3 regions of the Pseudovibrio sp. JE062 genome follow, and region 1 is predicted to be linked to each of the others. Evidence: riboswitches for the same ligand, from Rfam matches in the RefSeq annotation. Region 1 holds a riboswitch; each other region holds the start of a gene.
The links. A riboswitch is a leader RNA that binds a small molecule or an ion and turns the genes downstream of it on or off. The one in region 1 is predicted to bind cobalamin.
Positions count from the first base shown of each region.

Region 2: another riboswitch for cobalamin. It lies ahead of PJE062_RS08265 (ABC transporter ATP-binding protein); the one in region 1 lies ahead of PJE062_RS05300 (energy-coupling factor ABC transporter permease).
Region 3: another riboswitch for cobalamin. It lies ahead of nrdH (glutaredoxin-like protein NrdH); the one in region 1 lies ahead of PJE062_RS05300 (energy-coupling factor ABC transporter permease).

Region 1 covers NZ_DS996806.1:194,021-199,367, reverse strand. The annotation lists gene ettA (energy-dependent translational throttle protein EttA) at 1-1,235, opposite strand, end outside; gene PJE062_RS05305 (hypothetical protein) at 1,434-1,715, opposite strand; gene PJE062_RS05300 (energy-coupling factor ABC transporter permease) at 1,834-2,499, opposite strand; cobalamin riboswitch at 2,534-2,745, opposite strand; gene PJE062_RS05295 (hypothetical protein) at 3,102-3,917, opposite strand; gene PJE062_RS05290 (bifunctional diguanylate cyclase/phosphodiesterase) at 4,343-5,347, shown strand, end outside.
Region 2 covers NZ_DS996807.1:158,184-163,530, forward strand. The annotation lists gene PJE062_RS08255 (iron ABC transporter permease) at 22-1,023, opposite strand; gene PJE062_RS08260 (ABC transporter substrate-binding protein) at 1,079-2,017, opposite strand; gene PJE062_RS08265 (ABC transporter ATP-binding protein) at 2,029-2,811, opposite strand; cobalamin riboswitch at 3,157-3,367, opposite strand; gene PJE062_RS08270 (hypothetical protein) at 3,855-4,127, shown strand; gene PJE062_RS08275 (hypothetical protein) at 4,649-5,347, opposite strand, start outside.
Region 3 covers NZ_DS996808.1:5,358-10,704, reverse strand. The annotation lists gene nrdE (class 1b ribonucleoside-diphosphate reductase subunit alpha) at 1-1,944, opposite strand, end outside; gene nrdI (class Ib ribonucleoside-diphosphate reductase assembly flavoprotein NrdI) at 1,926-2,330, opposite strand; gene nrdH (glutaredoxin-like protein NrdH) at 2,335-2,556, opposite strand; cobalamin riboswitch at 2,658-2,853, opposite strand; gene PJE062_RS10130 (TetR/AcrR family transcriptional regulator) at 3,079-3,630, shown strand; gene PJE062_RS10125 (efflux RND transporter permease subunit) at 3,649-5,347, opposite strand, start outside.

The DNA of each region.
Region 1 (5,347 bases):
TCCAGGTAGATAACTTCAGCACCTTCAGAAATCTCTTCCCAAACAGTCTTGCTGTCATCCAACTTGTCGCGAGACTGATCTACGTAACCAAGATGCACGCGCTCACCAAGCTCAACCTTACCACTGTCAGGGGTTTCCTGACCGGTCAGCAGCTTGAAGAGGGTTGATTTACCAGCACCGTTTGGACCGATCACACCAACAATACCACCGCGTGGCAGCTTGAAGGACAGATCGTCAATCAGTAAGCGATCACCAAAGCCTTTGGATACATTCTCAACGTCGATCACGTTGTTACCAAGACGCTCACCAACCGGGATCATGATCTGCTCAATGGTAGGCATACGCTCTTCCTGAGCAGCCAGCAGGTCGTCATAAGCCTTAATACGGGCTTTAGACTTGGTCTGGCGGCCTTTCGGAGACATACCCATCCACTCTTTTTCGCGCTTGATCGCACGAGAGCGAGCCATGTTCTCACGGCCTTCCTGCTCCATACGCTTGGTCTTTTTCTCAAGGTATGTAGTGTAGTTGCCCTCATATGGAATGCCCTGACCGCGGTCGAGCTCCAGAATCCAGCCAGTCACGTTATCAAGGAAGTAGCGATCGTGGGTGATGATCAGTACAGAGCCCTTGAACTCGCGCAGGTGGCGCTCCAGCCAGTGAACGGTTTCAGCGTCCAGGTGGTTGGTTGGTTCGTCGAGCAGCAGCAGATCTGGCTCGGAAAGCAGAAGCTTACAAAGCGCAACGCGGCGGCGCTCACCACCGGAAAGGTTGGTCACAGGGCTGTCAGATGGAGGACAGCGAAGCGCTTCCATTGCCATCTCAACCTGGCTTTCCAGGTTCCACAGATCCTGAGCGTCGATCTCGTCCTGAAGCTGAGCACCTTCCTCGGCAGTTTCATCCGAGTAGTTCATCATCAGCTCATTGTAACGGTCCAGCTTTGCTTGCTTGTGCGCAACGCCTTCCATTACGTTTTCAAAGACGGTCTTGTCCGGGTCCAGATGAGGTTCCTGCGGCAGGTAACCAACCTTGGCACCTTCAGCAGCCCAGGCTTCACCGGTGTACTCTTTATCCAGACCAGCCATGATCTTCAAAAGAGTGGACTTACCTGCACCGTTAGGACCAAGGATACCGATTTTCGCATCCGGGTAGAAAGACAGGTGAATGTTGTCGAGTACTTTTTTAGCACCGTAGGCCTTGGAGACCCCGTGCATGTGATAGATGAACTGGCGCGCCATGGACTGCCTGCATCTCCTGATCTGTGTAAACTAAGAATTCTCTGGGAAGCACTCATAGTGGAAGCTGCGCTCCGGGGCAATCCATAACACTCTAGGCAGAATGAAAACTGCTCAATTTCCTAGCTTTTTGATTTGGGCCTCAAGCTGAGAGACTAAACCAGAATTAAACTAAGGAAGTTGCTTAGCACTTTGCTGGCTCTAGTCATCATCACTTCCAAATCTAAAATTTGGGAACTTCTTCTCCAAGGCTGGCCCGAGAAGCGACCACCATGTCAGTTTAACAAAGACAAAAGCAGTTATCGCGACAGCAAACCAAACACCACTTTTCTGCTGAGCGATAGAAATAAAATGACCACCAATAATTAGCGTCAGAAGAAACAGCAGGATTGAAAGAAATAAGTTTACTTCGACAAAAAAACGAAGGCCTTTCCAGAAGGCAGCTAAGCATTTCCGAAGCACGAACCAGTTCACCTCTTCCAACAGACAAAGCCCCTGTAGTCTAAGTGAGAAGCTGGAACCAAACACCTCTGATAAATAGTTAGAATGAAAAAACAGCCGTAGAACACGGCTGTTTTCTAAGTCGATAAAAGAAACCTGTCTAAGCTATCTTCAGCTGCGGAACCACGGTAAGATTCCGAACCACAGCATTGTCTTCAATAGCCTTCAGCCCCTTCACAGCAAGGAAGGTCACAACCGGCTCAAACACAACAATTGCCAGATAAGACAAAGCAAACTGCGCCCATGCTGTAAATGGTGTTGCCACTTCGCCAATCATCAGCCAGAAGCCAACCATGCCAGTCACACCAGCATAGTACATAGCATCCAGCTTCAGGATCTGAGCAAAACTCAGACGTTTGGTCAGGTCTTTGTCGAATAGCTGCTTACCACCCAGATAATGAACGGAAACCAACGGCAGCATCAAAGACAGGCTATTGACGCCAAGATGGTACATGTCCTGCGGATCAAAAGCGAGTGCCTGAAACAACAACCCGACTGCAAACCCTAGCAGAACAGGCGTAAAGCCGAGTGTCAGATACATCGCCATCGCCCCAATAAAATGAAGCTCGGATGGCCCGACAGACATATGGAAACTCTGCATGAATATGGAGAAGAAACCAGCAGCCAATAAAGTTTTCAGCGGAGTAAGCGGCTCTTTCAGAAATTCAGAGATCTGCTCTTTGCAGCCCCAAACAAAAACGCCGACGGCACCTGCATTGGCAGCAATAACCTTGGCCGCAGAAACGTAACCCGGTTCAATATGCATTTAATATGCTCCTCTTCGCACCCACCGTGCGGTTTGAGTTTATGTTGTGTCGGGCAGGTTTCCTGGCTCATGGCTTTTGCATCACTCGCCTTCCCAGAGATCATCTCCAGTGGCTTTTATGAGGAACGCACCACGTAACAGTTGCGGGGGCAGCTGCGGCTCGGGCCCATCTTTGGTCATCCCTACCGCATTCCCTTTTCATCCAAGAAGCTTGGCTTCTATAGAACCCAACAGCCGGAATATCGTAAATTCCAGGAGAAGACACAACTAGAAATAAGAGGAGGTTGGGAAAACGCTCAACTCCTGAGGTTTCTACTCAGAAGAAGCCACTGCAAGCTGCAGGCAAAAAAAGAGGCGTGTACCCGGTGGTACACGCCTTTAAGAAAGTTGACACTCCCCCATCCGAGTGCCAGCCGAAGCTGCATTTAGAGATATCAGAGTGCCCCATCCCTTCATTGATCTTCATCAAAATAAATAAAATTACTTCTGAAACTGCAGAAATTATTCATTGTTACAAAACTAGTCAGTCCTTCAATCGATTAAAACTAGAACAACTCAAATATATCTCTGAGAGACCTCAACGAAAGTCTCAGTATTTTCTACTAATTCTTACTCAGGCTGGTCACAGAGGGAGCCTGCCACGAAAACTTCCTGAGCCAATGTCTCTCTGGTGAAATCACAAAGCTCCAAGAATCAACCTTTCCGAAGACCTTATCTGGAGTTGTGCCGGAGGCTTCTTGTGCCCCACTCTGGCCAGACGCAATCTGAATTTTCAAAGTGCCTTCACCCTTCCCTGCCAGCTTCAACAATCCCAGATCTGTCTGAGTGCGACCCAGAAAGACTGTGGGGGCTGCGCCAATCCGATCCCAGATCACACGCGCCAACTCCAAAGACGGGGCTTCACTGGAGATCGCTGACACTTCAATAACCCTGAAACGCGGCAGACCATAGTTCAGCTCCACCATGGTGCGATCCACTTCATGATCACCGAAGCTCAGCACCCAGATTTCGAAGTGATGTTCTTTCAGGAAACCCACCAGTTCCTTCAAAGGCTGATAGGCGAACTCCCGATACTTGGCACCAACTGCTTTCGGCCCGTTGAGAGACAAATGAGCCCGCACGCTTTCGCTGTAGTCAGCGAAACTGCCAAGATCTCCGTCAGCATTGGGTGGTACGACCTTATTGTCAGCGCTCTGTACAGCGGTACTCCACAATGCCCCATCGCCCACAAGCACTGCAACTCGGTCTTCCAGCGCCACAAATTCCGGGCTTTCCGTCCGTCCCATGCGCTCAATGCTCTCGATAATCCCGTGGCGTGCTGTGGTGGAACTCCAGCTCGGCAGGATGTTATCCCGTTCACCACCGGTTGGCTGCATGACTGAAACTGCGGAGTATAAAAACAAGCTGGACCACTGCATCGCTCAAGATCACCCAGAAGCTGTTCAAGCAAGATGGAGACCTACAATGCACATCAATTGCCCATAAAAAATGAACTAAATACAGTTGTGAAAAGAGAAGAGAATCATGATTGACGGGCGGAATCTCTTTTCTCTCAACTTGAAGACAAATACGAGTATTCACGTATATAAGTAATTTCAATCACCGAAACTTTTACTTACAATTTTCATCAATTTGCTTTGAAGGCGTCAGATAAACGTCATATACGCCTCTCTTTTCGAAACTTTTTAGGATGAAACCCTCAACTCCCTAGAATTCTTAATAAATGCGCAACAATTTCAAACAATTATGCCCAAGAATTTCTTGGGGTACCCAAATGCATTTCCGAGCCCTTTTACTTCCAGTATTGCTCTTACTTACGCTGATTGGTTTATCGTTACACTTCATGTCGGTGTCTTCGTATGCGTCAATATTTGATCCAGCGAACACCAGCCTTCAAGGCTCGTTAAATCAGGCAGAACTACTGACACAGCAGCAGAACCTATGGACCATATTGTCCGTGGGATTGTTTGCGCTTGGTGTTCTTGGAATACTTGTCGTGTATTCCAGCCTGTTCATTCAGGAACGTATGCGGGCGTCCCGCTTCTTCAACCGCGCATTGCTTCTGATCATAATCAGCTCTGCTGCATGCCTGTTGATTGACACCACCTTGAACCTGCCGGATGTCACAGCGCAGCTGACCCTTTGGCAGTCAGAGGTCGAGTTCATCCCGCAGAGCGATGTCCATGCGGCGGCAATCCACGCCGCGATGGCTGCCATGATTGCAGTGATCGCATACTTGCCACTGTCACATCAGCTCACACTCCGCGCAACCATCATCCTTGCACTCACAGTTGGTGCCGTCATCTACCCAGCCTACCTGAAAGGCGTACAGGGACTGCTCTTACATCCAATCAGCCAGGGCACTGTTCTTTCAGTCGGTTTTGAGCAGATCGGCGGTGGAACAGTCGTCACCCTACTGGCAACCTTTGTGGCATTCTCAGGCATTTTCGTCACCGGCATCAAGAACTCGCCTGCCCTGCCTGAGTACATCCTGCGCAACACACAAAACTATAACGTGCTGCAGATCAAAGCTGGCGCCGCACTCATGGCTGTCGGTGGCATTGGTTTTTCAGTTGGCAACACAAGCATCTACTCTGGTGAGCTGGGCGCTGCGATCTACAACGTTCTGGTTGCTGCGGGCATCTCTGTTGCCTTGGGTGTTCTCTTTGGCTTCTTTGCGCCAAGAAAGGTAATGTATCCAACTATTCTGCTGAGCCTGATCGGCGGCCTTGCATCTGCACTTGGAAATGCACAACACCTGACCATTGAAGGCGTAGCAGCCTTATCACTCCTGGCCTCCGCCCTTTCAGTCACAGCTGCCCGCATTGTCTTCATCCGGACCAAGACC
Region 2 (5,347 bases), on a different contig from region 1:
GAGCCCCTGAAAAACGGCAAACTAGCGCTTTTCCCGCAGCAGCCAGATGAAGAAAATACCGCCCACAAGCCCGGTGATGATGCCAATCGGCATGTCCTCCGGCTTCATCAGCGTGCGCGAAACCACATCCGCCAGCAGCAAAAAGATCGCCCCGAACAAGGCCGAGACCGGGATCAGGCGCCGATAGTCCCCCCCCACAAACAACCGCACAATATGAGGCACCATCAGCCCCACAAAGCCGATCATGCCCGAAAACGCCACCATCACCCCGGTAATCAGAGCGCTGATCACAAAGGTCTCCAGCCGGAAGGAAGCAACGGAGATACCCAGTGTTGTCGCAGTCTCATCGCCAATGGTCATGGCGTTGAAATGCCCGGCCCGCAGCCACAGCCACGTCCCGCAAAATAGCAGCACCACCAACGGATAGAGAAGATGCGTCCACTGCGCCAGACCTAACCCGCCCAGCATCCAGTAAACCACGGTGTGCGTAGCCCGCGGGTCCGCCAGAAAGATGAGAATGTTCGCGCCCGCCATCAGCACAAAGCTCACCGCAACACCGGTCAGCACCAGCCGGTCTGCGCTGGTTGCGCTCGTGAACTTGGCAACACCAATCACCAGCAGCGTCGCTCCAAGAGAGCCAAGAAATGCCAGCAACGGCACCGTAAGCAAGCCCAGAAACAGCCCTGTATGCAACAGCGCCAACACCGCCCCAAACGCACCACCAGCAGAAATGCCGATCAAATGTGGGTCAGCCAGCGGGTTGCGGGTTACGGATTGCAGGCAGGCCCCTACAATGGAAAGCCCCGCTCCAACCATAATCGCCAGCAGCGCACGGGGCAGGCGGATCTGCCAGAGAATGTTCTCCCGGCCCAACGACCAGCTCGGCTCCACCAACCCCGGCACCAGTTTGTTGACAAGAACACCCCAAACCGTCTCCATGGATACAGAAACCGCGCCAACGGAGACAGCAAGGCAAACCGAAAGAACCAGCGCAGCCAATCCCACGCAACAGATCTGCAGCATATGAGGAGAACGGCCCTCAGGTGGGGCCACGACAACGCCGGTTCCTTCGCTCATGTTAGTTCCCCCAGAACGCAGCAGCGAGCTTCTTGATCGCCTTGATGTTCCGTGGTCCCGGTGTTGCCTCAGCATACTCCAGTGTCACGAACCGGTCATTCTTCACCGCATCTAGCTCCGCAAAGGCTGGGTTGTTGAGCATGAACTCACGCTTCTGCTCAGCAGTCACCTCGCCATAGTTGACGATCACGATCATCTCTGGGTTCGCCTCAACCACAGCTTCCCAGTTCACGCGCGCCCAGCTCTTCTCCAATGTGTCCAGCACGTTGGTGCCACCGGCTGCTTCAATCATCGCAGTCGGCATCGCATAACGACCGGCGGTGAATGGAGAATCCTCACCACTGTCATAAACAAACACACGCAGCGGTGTGTCAGAGGTCTTCAGGCCAGCTTTGAACTTCACCAGCTCATCACGATAAGACTGCACCAGCGCTTCCGCCCGCGCCTCAACACCAAAGATGCGGCCAAGGTTCAAAAGGTCGTTGTACATGTCATCCATGGAAACTTTAGGCTTCTCGCCAAGGTGGATGCAGCTCTCGGTCAACTCGTAAACCTTGATGCCAAACGGCTCTAGTGTTTCTGGCGTCACCTCGCCGCCAACCTTCATGCCGTAGTTCCAGCCCGCGAAGTAGAAGTCAGCATCAGCGCCGATCAGCACTTCCTTGCTTGGGTACTTCGGGGAGAGTTCTGGCAACACAGCCACCTTGTCGGTCAGTTCTGCATCCAGCGTCTTCCAGCCAGAAACGCCGGTGTAGCCCACCATGTTGTCCTGCAGCCCCAGCGCCAGCATCATCTCTGTCAGGTTGGAGTCGTTGGAAACAGCCCGCTGCGGCACGCCATCAAACTTCACGGTGCGACTACAGCTTTGTACGGAAACCTCTGCCAAGGCAGCAGAAGAAGAAAGCAGCGCTACAGCCAGCGCCAAACCAAGTTTATTCATGAAAGCAGTCCTTATGAGTGAAGATCAAAAGTAAGGAGGGATTGTTGCCGGGCCATCAGCTGATCACGCGTGGTCCGCACCTGAAACGCCTGCGAAACAAGGGCAGGGGAGAGGATCTGCTCCGGAGCCCCGAAACCCAGCATCTGCCCGTGATCCAGCAGCAGGATCTGATCACACACCTGCGCCGCCATGTTCAGGTCGTGCAAACTGGTGATGATCGTCAGATCCAGCTCTTCAATCAGCTTCAGAATTTCCAGCTGATGGCGAATATCCAGATGGTTGGTCGGCTCATCCAAGATGAGCAGCTCCGGCTCCTGCGCCAAAGCCCGTGCCACCATCACCCGCTGCCGTTCCCCGCCAGAAAGCGTGCCGAACAACCGTCCGGCCAGCCCATCCAGCTGCAAAGCATGGATCGCACGATCCACCACCTGCCGGTCATGTTCACCGGAAGCCGCCAGCCCGCTGCGATAGGGCGTGCGCCCCAGCTCCACAATCTCACGCACCCTGAGAGCAAAATCTGTCGGCTGTTCCTGCAGCACTGCTGCTACCCGCTGCGCTGTCGCCCGAGCTGAAAGAGACCAGATGTCATCGCCGCCAATGCAAATCTGCCCGCTCATCGGCTTGTTGAACCGATAAAGCAGCCGCAGCAATGTAGACTTACCAGCCCCGTTTGCCCCAACAACACCAAGGGTTTGCCCCGCCGCCAACTCAAAGCTCAGCGGTTTCAGAACAAGCGCGCTCTTACGCTCCGGCGCCCAGGAAACCTCGCAAACGGATACAGAAGCCGCGCTCATGACAAAGCATCCTTGCGCCGCTCAGCGCCAACCGGACAGCCTAAGCCATTGAAATGAAAAGAAACAGGATCCAGCATTCAACCACCCCACCTGAGTGAAACGCTACATAGTCATAAATGTAACGTTATAACGTTACATCAATTGTCGAATCCTGAAGTAAAAGTCAAGCGCACGCGCGCGCAGACCATCAGCGGCTCGCAAAACGATCCGGGATAAAGTTTAGTTTGTGAGGAAAAAGGTCTCATAACGCCCTCCGCGCTGCAGCGGGGGCAAATAGAAACCGGATATGTGAGAGGCTTGCGCCAATGCAACCATTATGGCCTCCTTCCGGGACGCCCCGCCCGGGTTGAAGTGAAACATAATGGCAGGTCTCCTGACTCGCGGGTCTGTGCTCAGCCAGCCTTCCCGGATCTCTCCAGTGGCACGCTTGGCTTCGCTAACCGCTTACAGTTGCGGGGGCAGTCACGGAATTGGCGCCTGTTGGCTACACCGCACCGTGTTCCCTTTTAATCCCGGGGCCTTTCGCTCCCCAGAAACCATCAGCGCGCATACTGAGTTTTACCGCCCCCAATTGCAAGAGTTTTCGAAAACAGACCCGACGCGCTGTTGATAGCAGCCACATCCCACCCACCGTCATCCCGCACAAGCGAAGCGCGATGCGGGATCCAGAGCCATGAGCACAGACCCAAACCACAGCTCAACCGCCTCACCAAATGCGCGCAAACTCAGCCATCCACATCCTTGTAAAAACTGTCAGTTTGACAACCTCTGGTTTTCATTCCACATTCATACATGAGGCGTCGAAACCTCCTTTAAGACAGCGGTTACCGCTCCCGTCACTGGCGGATTTTTTGTGCCTGCTTTATAGGTAGCGCGCAAACCCTTTGCTATGAGCGGGAGGGCGGTGAATACAACACCTCCTTCGGGGGGGAATAAACTCGCCTGTCTGTCTTACAGGTTTCGAACCTCCCGCTCGCCAGCGGGCCGTCGAAAGCCTTGCTGTCCTGTGGTTGTTCAACACCCTAAAGACAGAGGGATTGAGAATGAACGACTCCGCATGCGCATGTAGCGCCACAAATACTTTCCAAAATGAAATTGATGAAGTCATCGTCGCTGTCTCGGATCTGCAAAACCTCTCGTATATTCAGCACCTTGTGCTGACGGAGAGAATGCAGCACTCCAGCGAGCGCGATGCCCTGTTCACTCTGCATCACGCCTTCCGCGATCGCCTTGAAGCACTGGAAAAAAGCTGCGGAATGTTAGAGCGGGTCGCTCATCCGCAGCCAATAAACACAAAAGTTCCGCTTCCTGATTAAGCCGTACTGCCCTTTGCTCGCGCTCGATCCTCAAAGCCCATCGCGTTCAAGTGAGGAAACGGCATAGCAGCAAAGAAAAGAGCCAGCCTCATGTTAGGGACTGGCTCAGGAAATGGCTTGATCGTGCAATGCGCTCAACGTGATCGGTAACCCTGACCACGCAAAGCGCGTGCAACATCACTGTGAATGGTAAATGGCACAAACTAGTGCCTCTTGCTCCGGTGCCAATGGCGAAACGCAAATACACCCCGCATCCTCGCCAATCGGTGCCCTGCTGGTCTGCGGCCATACCACCCGCCGCAGGTCAGCACCTCCCTAAAAATACCAGTGCCACCCACACCACGTCCACTCCCTGAAAAATCAGGGGCAGCACTCCCTCTACCGCCCAATTCACTGGATCCCGCATCAAGCGCGGGATGACGGCATTGAAACGCCCACAACAGCCTCACCACCCACCACCGTCATCCCGGACAAGCGAAGCGATGATCCGGGATCTGGAACGACAGAAGTCCAAACAACATTCAGTTCTGTGCTTGGCAACCTTTGCCAGCTTGTTCTCCTGAAGTCGTCGCAATGTAACCAGCTGAAGGATCGGAGTGCATGGCATGGATGATTGGACATCCCCGGCGGCTCTTCTCCTTCGGCGCAAACCCCAATGAGAGCATTGGATAGATGCTGTCGGGATTGTTTATCTCGTGAGTGCCTTCCCAGATAAGGCGTGAGCGGATGTCGAGAAATGCTTGCAACATCAGGGCTTGATCTGCAGCGCTGAGTGGAGCTTCCTCGGGTTTGAGTGCAACGCGGCAGCTGCTTCTTGGAGTGTCTGGAGCAGAGTTCAAATGAGCTATCTCCAAATAAAATTCAGAGTTTTGAACCGTCCATACCTCACTACTGAGTTTTGATGAGTTGTCCTTCTGAGGAACGTATTGGATCAAACCGTCATGGTTCAGTGTTCCTGTCTCCTCAAGAGCCGTTTGGCATTTGCTCCAAAGCGTCTGCCACCGCTCAACAGCGGTTCCCTTATAGCTTTGCAGCGCTGGTGAAGCTGGAAGAGGCGTCAACACCCTGCATGCTTTGCTTGTGCTGCAAAAGCTGTCTTCCAACCCAAACAATGTCCGTAGGACGTCTCTCTCATCAAGAGGGTCCAGCGTCATTCTGAAATGCGCGATGAAGGGGGCTGCCGAAGTTCTGTTGTACCTCGTTGTTGCTGCAAGAGGACC
Region 3 (5,347 bases), on a different contig from region 1:
CAATGCTTCTGGTCCGATCTCGTAGGCATCACGATAGTACTCCAGATTGTCATTGTTCATGAACGGTGCCGGGTAGTAAACGCGGCCAATCTTCCCCTCTTTACGGATCTCAATTTTGGAAACGATGGGGTGGATGGAGGACGTGGAGTTGTTGATGTAACTGATTGATCCGGTTGGAGGCACGGCTTGCAAGTTGCGGTTAAGCAAGCCGTCCGTCATCACCGCATCTTTCAAAGCCACCCATTCCGCACGGGTTGGAATATGAATGCCGAACTTCTCAAAAAGAGCCACAACCCGCTCTGTGTCCGGAAGCCAATCCTTCTCAACGTATTTGTCGAAGAACGCTCCCGAAGCATATTGGCTGTCTTCAAACCCCTTGAAGCTAACACCACGTTCCCGAGCCATTGCATTTGAAGCGCGCAGGCAGTGATACAGCACGATGCAGAAGTAGATGTTTGTGAAGTCGATAGCTTCCGGACTGCCATAATGAATGAGTTCACGTGCCAGGAACCCATGCAGGTTCATCTGTCCAAGGCCGATGGCGTGGCTTTCATCATTGCCACGGCGCACAGATGGTACGGAGACGATAGCGCTCATTTCAGAAACAGCTGTTAACGCGCGGATTGCTGTTTCAACGGTCGAACCCAGATCTCCGCCATCCATAGCCCTTGCGATATTGAGGGAACCGAGATTGCAAGAGATGTCAGAGCCAAGGTGGGCATAGGACAAATCATCCTTGAAAGTGCTGGCCTCATTTACCTGCAAGATCTCTGAGCACAGGTTGGACATGTTAATGCGGCCAGCCACCGGATTAACCGCATTTGCAGTGTCTTCAAACAGAATGTATGGGTAGCCACTCTCAAACTGGATTTCTGCCAGCAACTGGAAGAACTCACGGGCCCGCATCTTCTTCTTGCGGATCTTCGGGTTATCGACCATCTCCCGGTATTTTTCTGTCACAGCGATTTCGGAGAATGGTATGCCGTAGACCTTCTCAACATCATGCGGCGAGAACAGGTACATTTCTTCGTTCTGTTTGGCGAGTTGGAAGGTGATGTCCGGAATAACCACGCCAAGAGACAAGGTCTTGATGCGGATCTTTTCATCTGCGTTTTCGCGTTTAGTGTCGAGGAAACTCAGAATATCCGGGTGGTGTGCATTCAGATAAACCGCACCAGCACCCTGGCGTGCGCCCAGTTGATTGGCATAACTGAAGCTGTCTTCCAGCAGCTTCATCACGGGACCCACACCTGAAGACTGGTTCTCAACGCCCTTAATCGGCGCGCCAGCTTCACGCAGATTGGTCAGCAACAAAGCTACACCGCCGCCACGCTTTGACAACTGCAAGGCAGAGTTGATGGAGCGACCAATGGACTCCATATTATCTTCCAGACGCAGCAAGAAACAGGAGATCAGCTCTCCGCGCTGTTTCTTACCTGCATTCAGAAAAGTCGGGGTCGCAGGCTGGAACCGATTGGAGATGATTTCATCCATCATCCGCATAGCCAGGTCTTCATCACCGCGAGACAGAGCCAGTGCGGTCATCACCACGCGGTCTTCATAACGCTCCAGATAGCGTTTGCCATCAAATGTCTTGAGTGCATAGCTGGTGTAGAACTTAAAAGCGCCAAGGAACGTTGGGAAGCGGAACTTGCGTTCATAAGCGGCCACAAAAATGGCCTTCACAAAAGCAAGGTCATATTGGTCCAGAACCTCTGCTTCATAGTAGTTCTCACGAACCAGATACGACAGTTTCTCTTCCAGAGAATGGAAGAACACCGTGTTCTGGTTCACATGTTCCAGAAAGTACTGACGCGCAGCCTGGCGGTCAGCGTCAAACTGAATTTTGCCCTCTGCGTCATAGAGGTTCAGCATGGCGTTCAGCGCATGGTAATCAAGACCCTGCTGGCCGCTGACCGGTTGCTCTAAGAGTGTTGTTTCCAAAATAGATCTAGCCCCTGACGAACCCGCACAATGTCTGTTTCCGTGCCAGCAAGTTCAAACTTATAAAGGCATGGGCAGTTGCATTTCGCGGCAATAATTGTGCCTGCATGGGCGAAGAACGCCCCAAAGTTTCGGTTACCGGAGGCGATGACGCCTCTCAGCAAGTTTCGATTGGCCGCATCATTCAAAAATCGGATCACCTGCTTGTGCACCGCCCCCCGCCCTTCGCCATCCGCATAAGTTGGCGAAATCAACACAAAGGGATGCGTCATCTGAGGCATAGGCTCAGAAGCACGATACGGTATGCGCTCTGCCGACAGGCCGAGGCATTCAACAAAGCGGTGGGTGTTTCCGGATGGGCTTGAGAAGTAGACCAGCCCGCTCACGAGATCAGGCGAGCGCGCTTATCTTATCTGGGCGAAAACCAGCCCAGTGTTGATCACCAGCAACCACAACAGGAACCTGGCGGTATCCAAGCTCCTGCACAGCAGCGAAAGCATCTGTGTCCTGAGAAAGGTCAATCACGTCGTAGGAGATTCCGGCACTGTCCAGCGCACGAGTGGTGGCGGTGCACTGCACGCAGGCAGGTTTGGAATATACGGTAATGCTCATGCTTCAAACCCCGTAGCATGGGCGAAGAAGCAAGGGATGAGAGACCAACGCTGCGTTGGAACGCAAATGTGCCCGCAACCCAAACAGGCCCTCCGCCCGTGGTTGTTAAAATGTCCCTTGGCAGGTCTCCTGACTTCACAGCTCTGGCACAGGCTCTCTACCTTCCCGGAACACGATCCAGTGGCATAAATGAGAGCCCGCTTGCTGCTTACAGTTGCGGGGGCAGTCCCGGAATCTCACCGGCTTCCCTCTTAGCTTGCGAGTCACCCCACAAGAACCAAGACAGCTCATATAGTGCATTTGCGTAGGAGGCGGTCAATATATAGAAGGCTATGCACAGCTTATTGTTGTGGAGCGTTGTCGTATCACAGGACGGACGCTCAACCTCAACAGTGACCTACTAAATGCAACCAATAACTATCCACTTACGAAGATTTCTTCTCTCTGGTTTTTGCTTCGGGCCGGAAACTGGTGCATATAGGAGGGGTAATTTTAGGGTCTGTTCTGTGTGTTGAGATTGGAATGTCGCGGTATCAAAAGCTTGATAAAAATGAACTTCTGAATGCTGCTGAGAGGGTTATTCAGAACCAGGGGGCTCACGCGCTTTCTATTGGCACAGTAGCAGCAGAAGCTGGGGTTTCTCGTGGTGGGATACAGTCTAACTTTGGCACGCGAGCTCAGCTGATTGATGCACTGTTTGACCGGTGGGATCAAGATCTTGAGCGCTATAAGCAAGAGGTACGTTCTCGCGCGCGCAGTGACATCAGCGATCTGGATGTTTTTCTTGCAGCCTCCCGGTTGCAGCACAAGCAACAACCTCAGCAGATGTCAGCCATGATGATTTTAACGATGCAAACACAGGCGCACCGTGAAGCTTCTCATGAATGGATGGCGGACAAACTGAGTCTGATACCTTCTGAAGACAAGCAAAAGCGCCTTGAACGTCTCCGCCTGCTTGTTAGCGAAGCGATGATTGTCATTCACTCGATGCAACTGACACCGCTTTCTGAAGATGATTGGGACGAGGTTTGGGATGATCTGGATGGAGTGTTCAGAAACGACACCCCATCCTAAAAGTTTCATCAGCTTGCCTTAAACAGCGACCTGCTCGTTTCGTTCAACATCAGCCGAAGCTGAGTGTTTGGGTGCAAACAGCAAGTAAATGTAAGGCAGCGTTATCAGTGTAAACATCGTACCGATCACCATACCTGCTACCAGAATAATCCCAATACTGTTGCGGGCTTCTGCACCCGGCCCTGTCACAAGAACCAGAGGAAAGTGACCTAAAACTGTCGCTGCTGTTGTCATGATAACAGGGCGCAGTCTCGTCTTTGCAGATTCAATGATCGCTGTTGTCAGATCCTTTCCTTGCTCGACAAGAACGTTTGCAAACTCAACAATCAAAATTGCGTTCTTAGCAACCAGCCCAACAAGTGTGATCACTCCAATTTGTGAGTAGATGTTCACCGAGGTGAACCCCAAAAAGGTAAACACAAGAGCTGCGGACAAAGCCAATGGCACAGAGCCAACAACAACAATGAGCGGAGTTCTGAAGCTGTTGAACTGCACGCTCAAGGCTAGATAGACAACCGCGATGGAAGCAAGAAGGACAAACATCAGACTATTGCCTTCCTGCTTAATCTGCCGGGATATGCCAGCGTAATCGAGAGAGTATCCAGCCGGGAGAATTTGCTTAGCTTTCTGCTCCATAAACTCCAGTGCTTGCGCTTTGGTGGTTCCCGGAACCACTGATCCGAGTATCCTGAAAGAACGTTGCTGGTTGAACTTCCCGAGTGTCCTTGGTGCCGCAGCAACTTCCAAAGAAGCAATGGAAGACAAAGGAATGTAAGTGCTTTCAGGCCCTTTGATCTGCAGGTTCATGATCTGATCAGGAGCTAGCCGGGCATCCTTCTCAACCATAGGCACAACAACATAAGCCTTACCATCCGCATCAAACCGGTTGAGATATTGATCCGACAGCATGAAAGACAACTGATCACTGACATCCTTCGAGGTTAGGCCCAAATCAGCTATTCTTGTGTGATTGAGTTTCAGCTTAACAAGCGGTCGATCAATTTTCAGATCAGTGTCAGCATACATAAACATGCCGCTTTGATAGGCTTCTCCAACAAGTTGGTAGCCATAGTTCAGCATGTTTTCATAGCTGTCAGGCCCTTTGATCACCAGCTCAACATCAAACTGACCCGCAGTTGGCAGCGAAGGCAACAGCAAAGGCAGCACTTTCAGACCCGAAACCTGAGAGAGTTCATAGAACAGACCCGGCAAAATCTCTTGCACGCTCTGTTCTCTTTCAAAGAAATCGGTAAGTTGGATGCCGCCAAAACCACCATTCGCTGTCAGAACCTGCCAGATTTCGCCCGCACCTTCTACACGCTTTCCAGCTTCAATTGCTGGTTTCAAGTTTTCGGAAACTGCAGGCAGAGTGCTTCCGGGAGGAGCCTGTACGATAAAGTTGATGTTCCCCTGATCTTCAATTGGTGCAAGCTCTTTGGCTGAAAACATGAAAAACGGGATCATGAGGAGAGCAAACACAAAACTGAAGGTCAGTATTTGCGCACGCCAGTTCAGAAACCGGATGAGCAAGTTGCCATAGGAGTTGCTTGTACGGGTGAACAGTCGGCCTACAAAGGCTGCAAAACGTGTTTCCTTGCCTTGCGGACTGGCCACATAGGCGCTCATAATTGGAGAAAGCGTAACAGCAAAAATGCCAGAAATGAGCACCGCAGCAGCAAGCGTAAAAGCAAACTCCCGGAACAGGCTCCCTGACAAG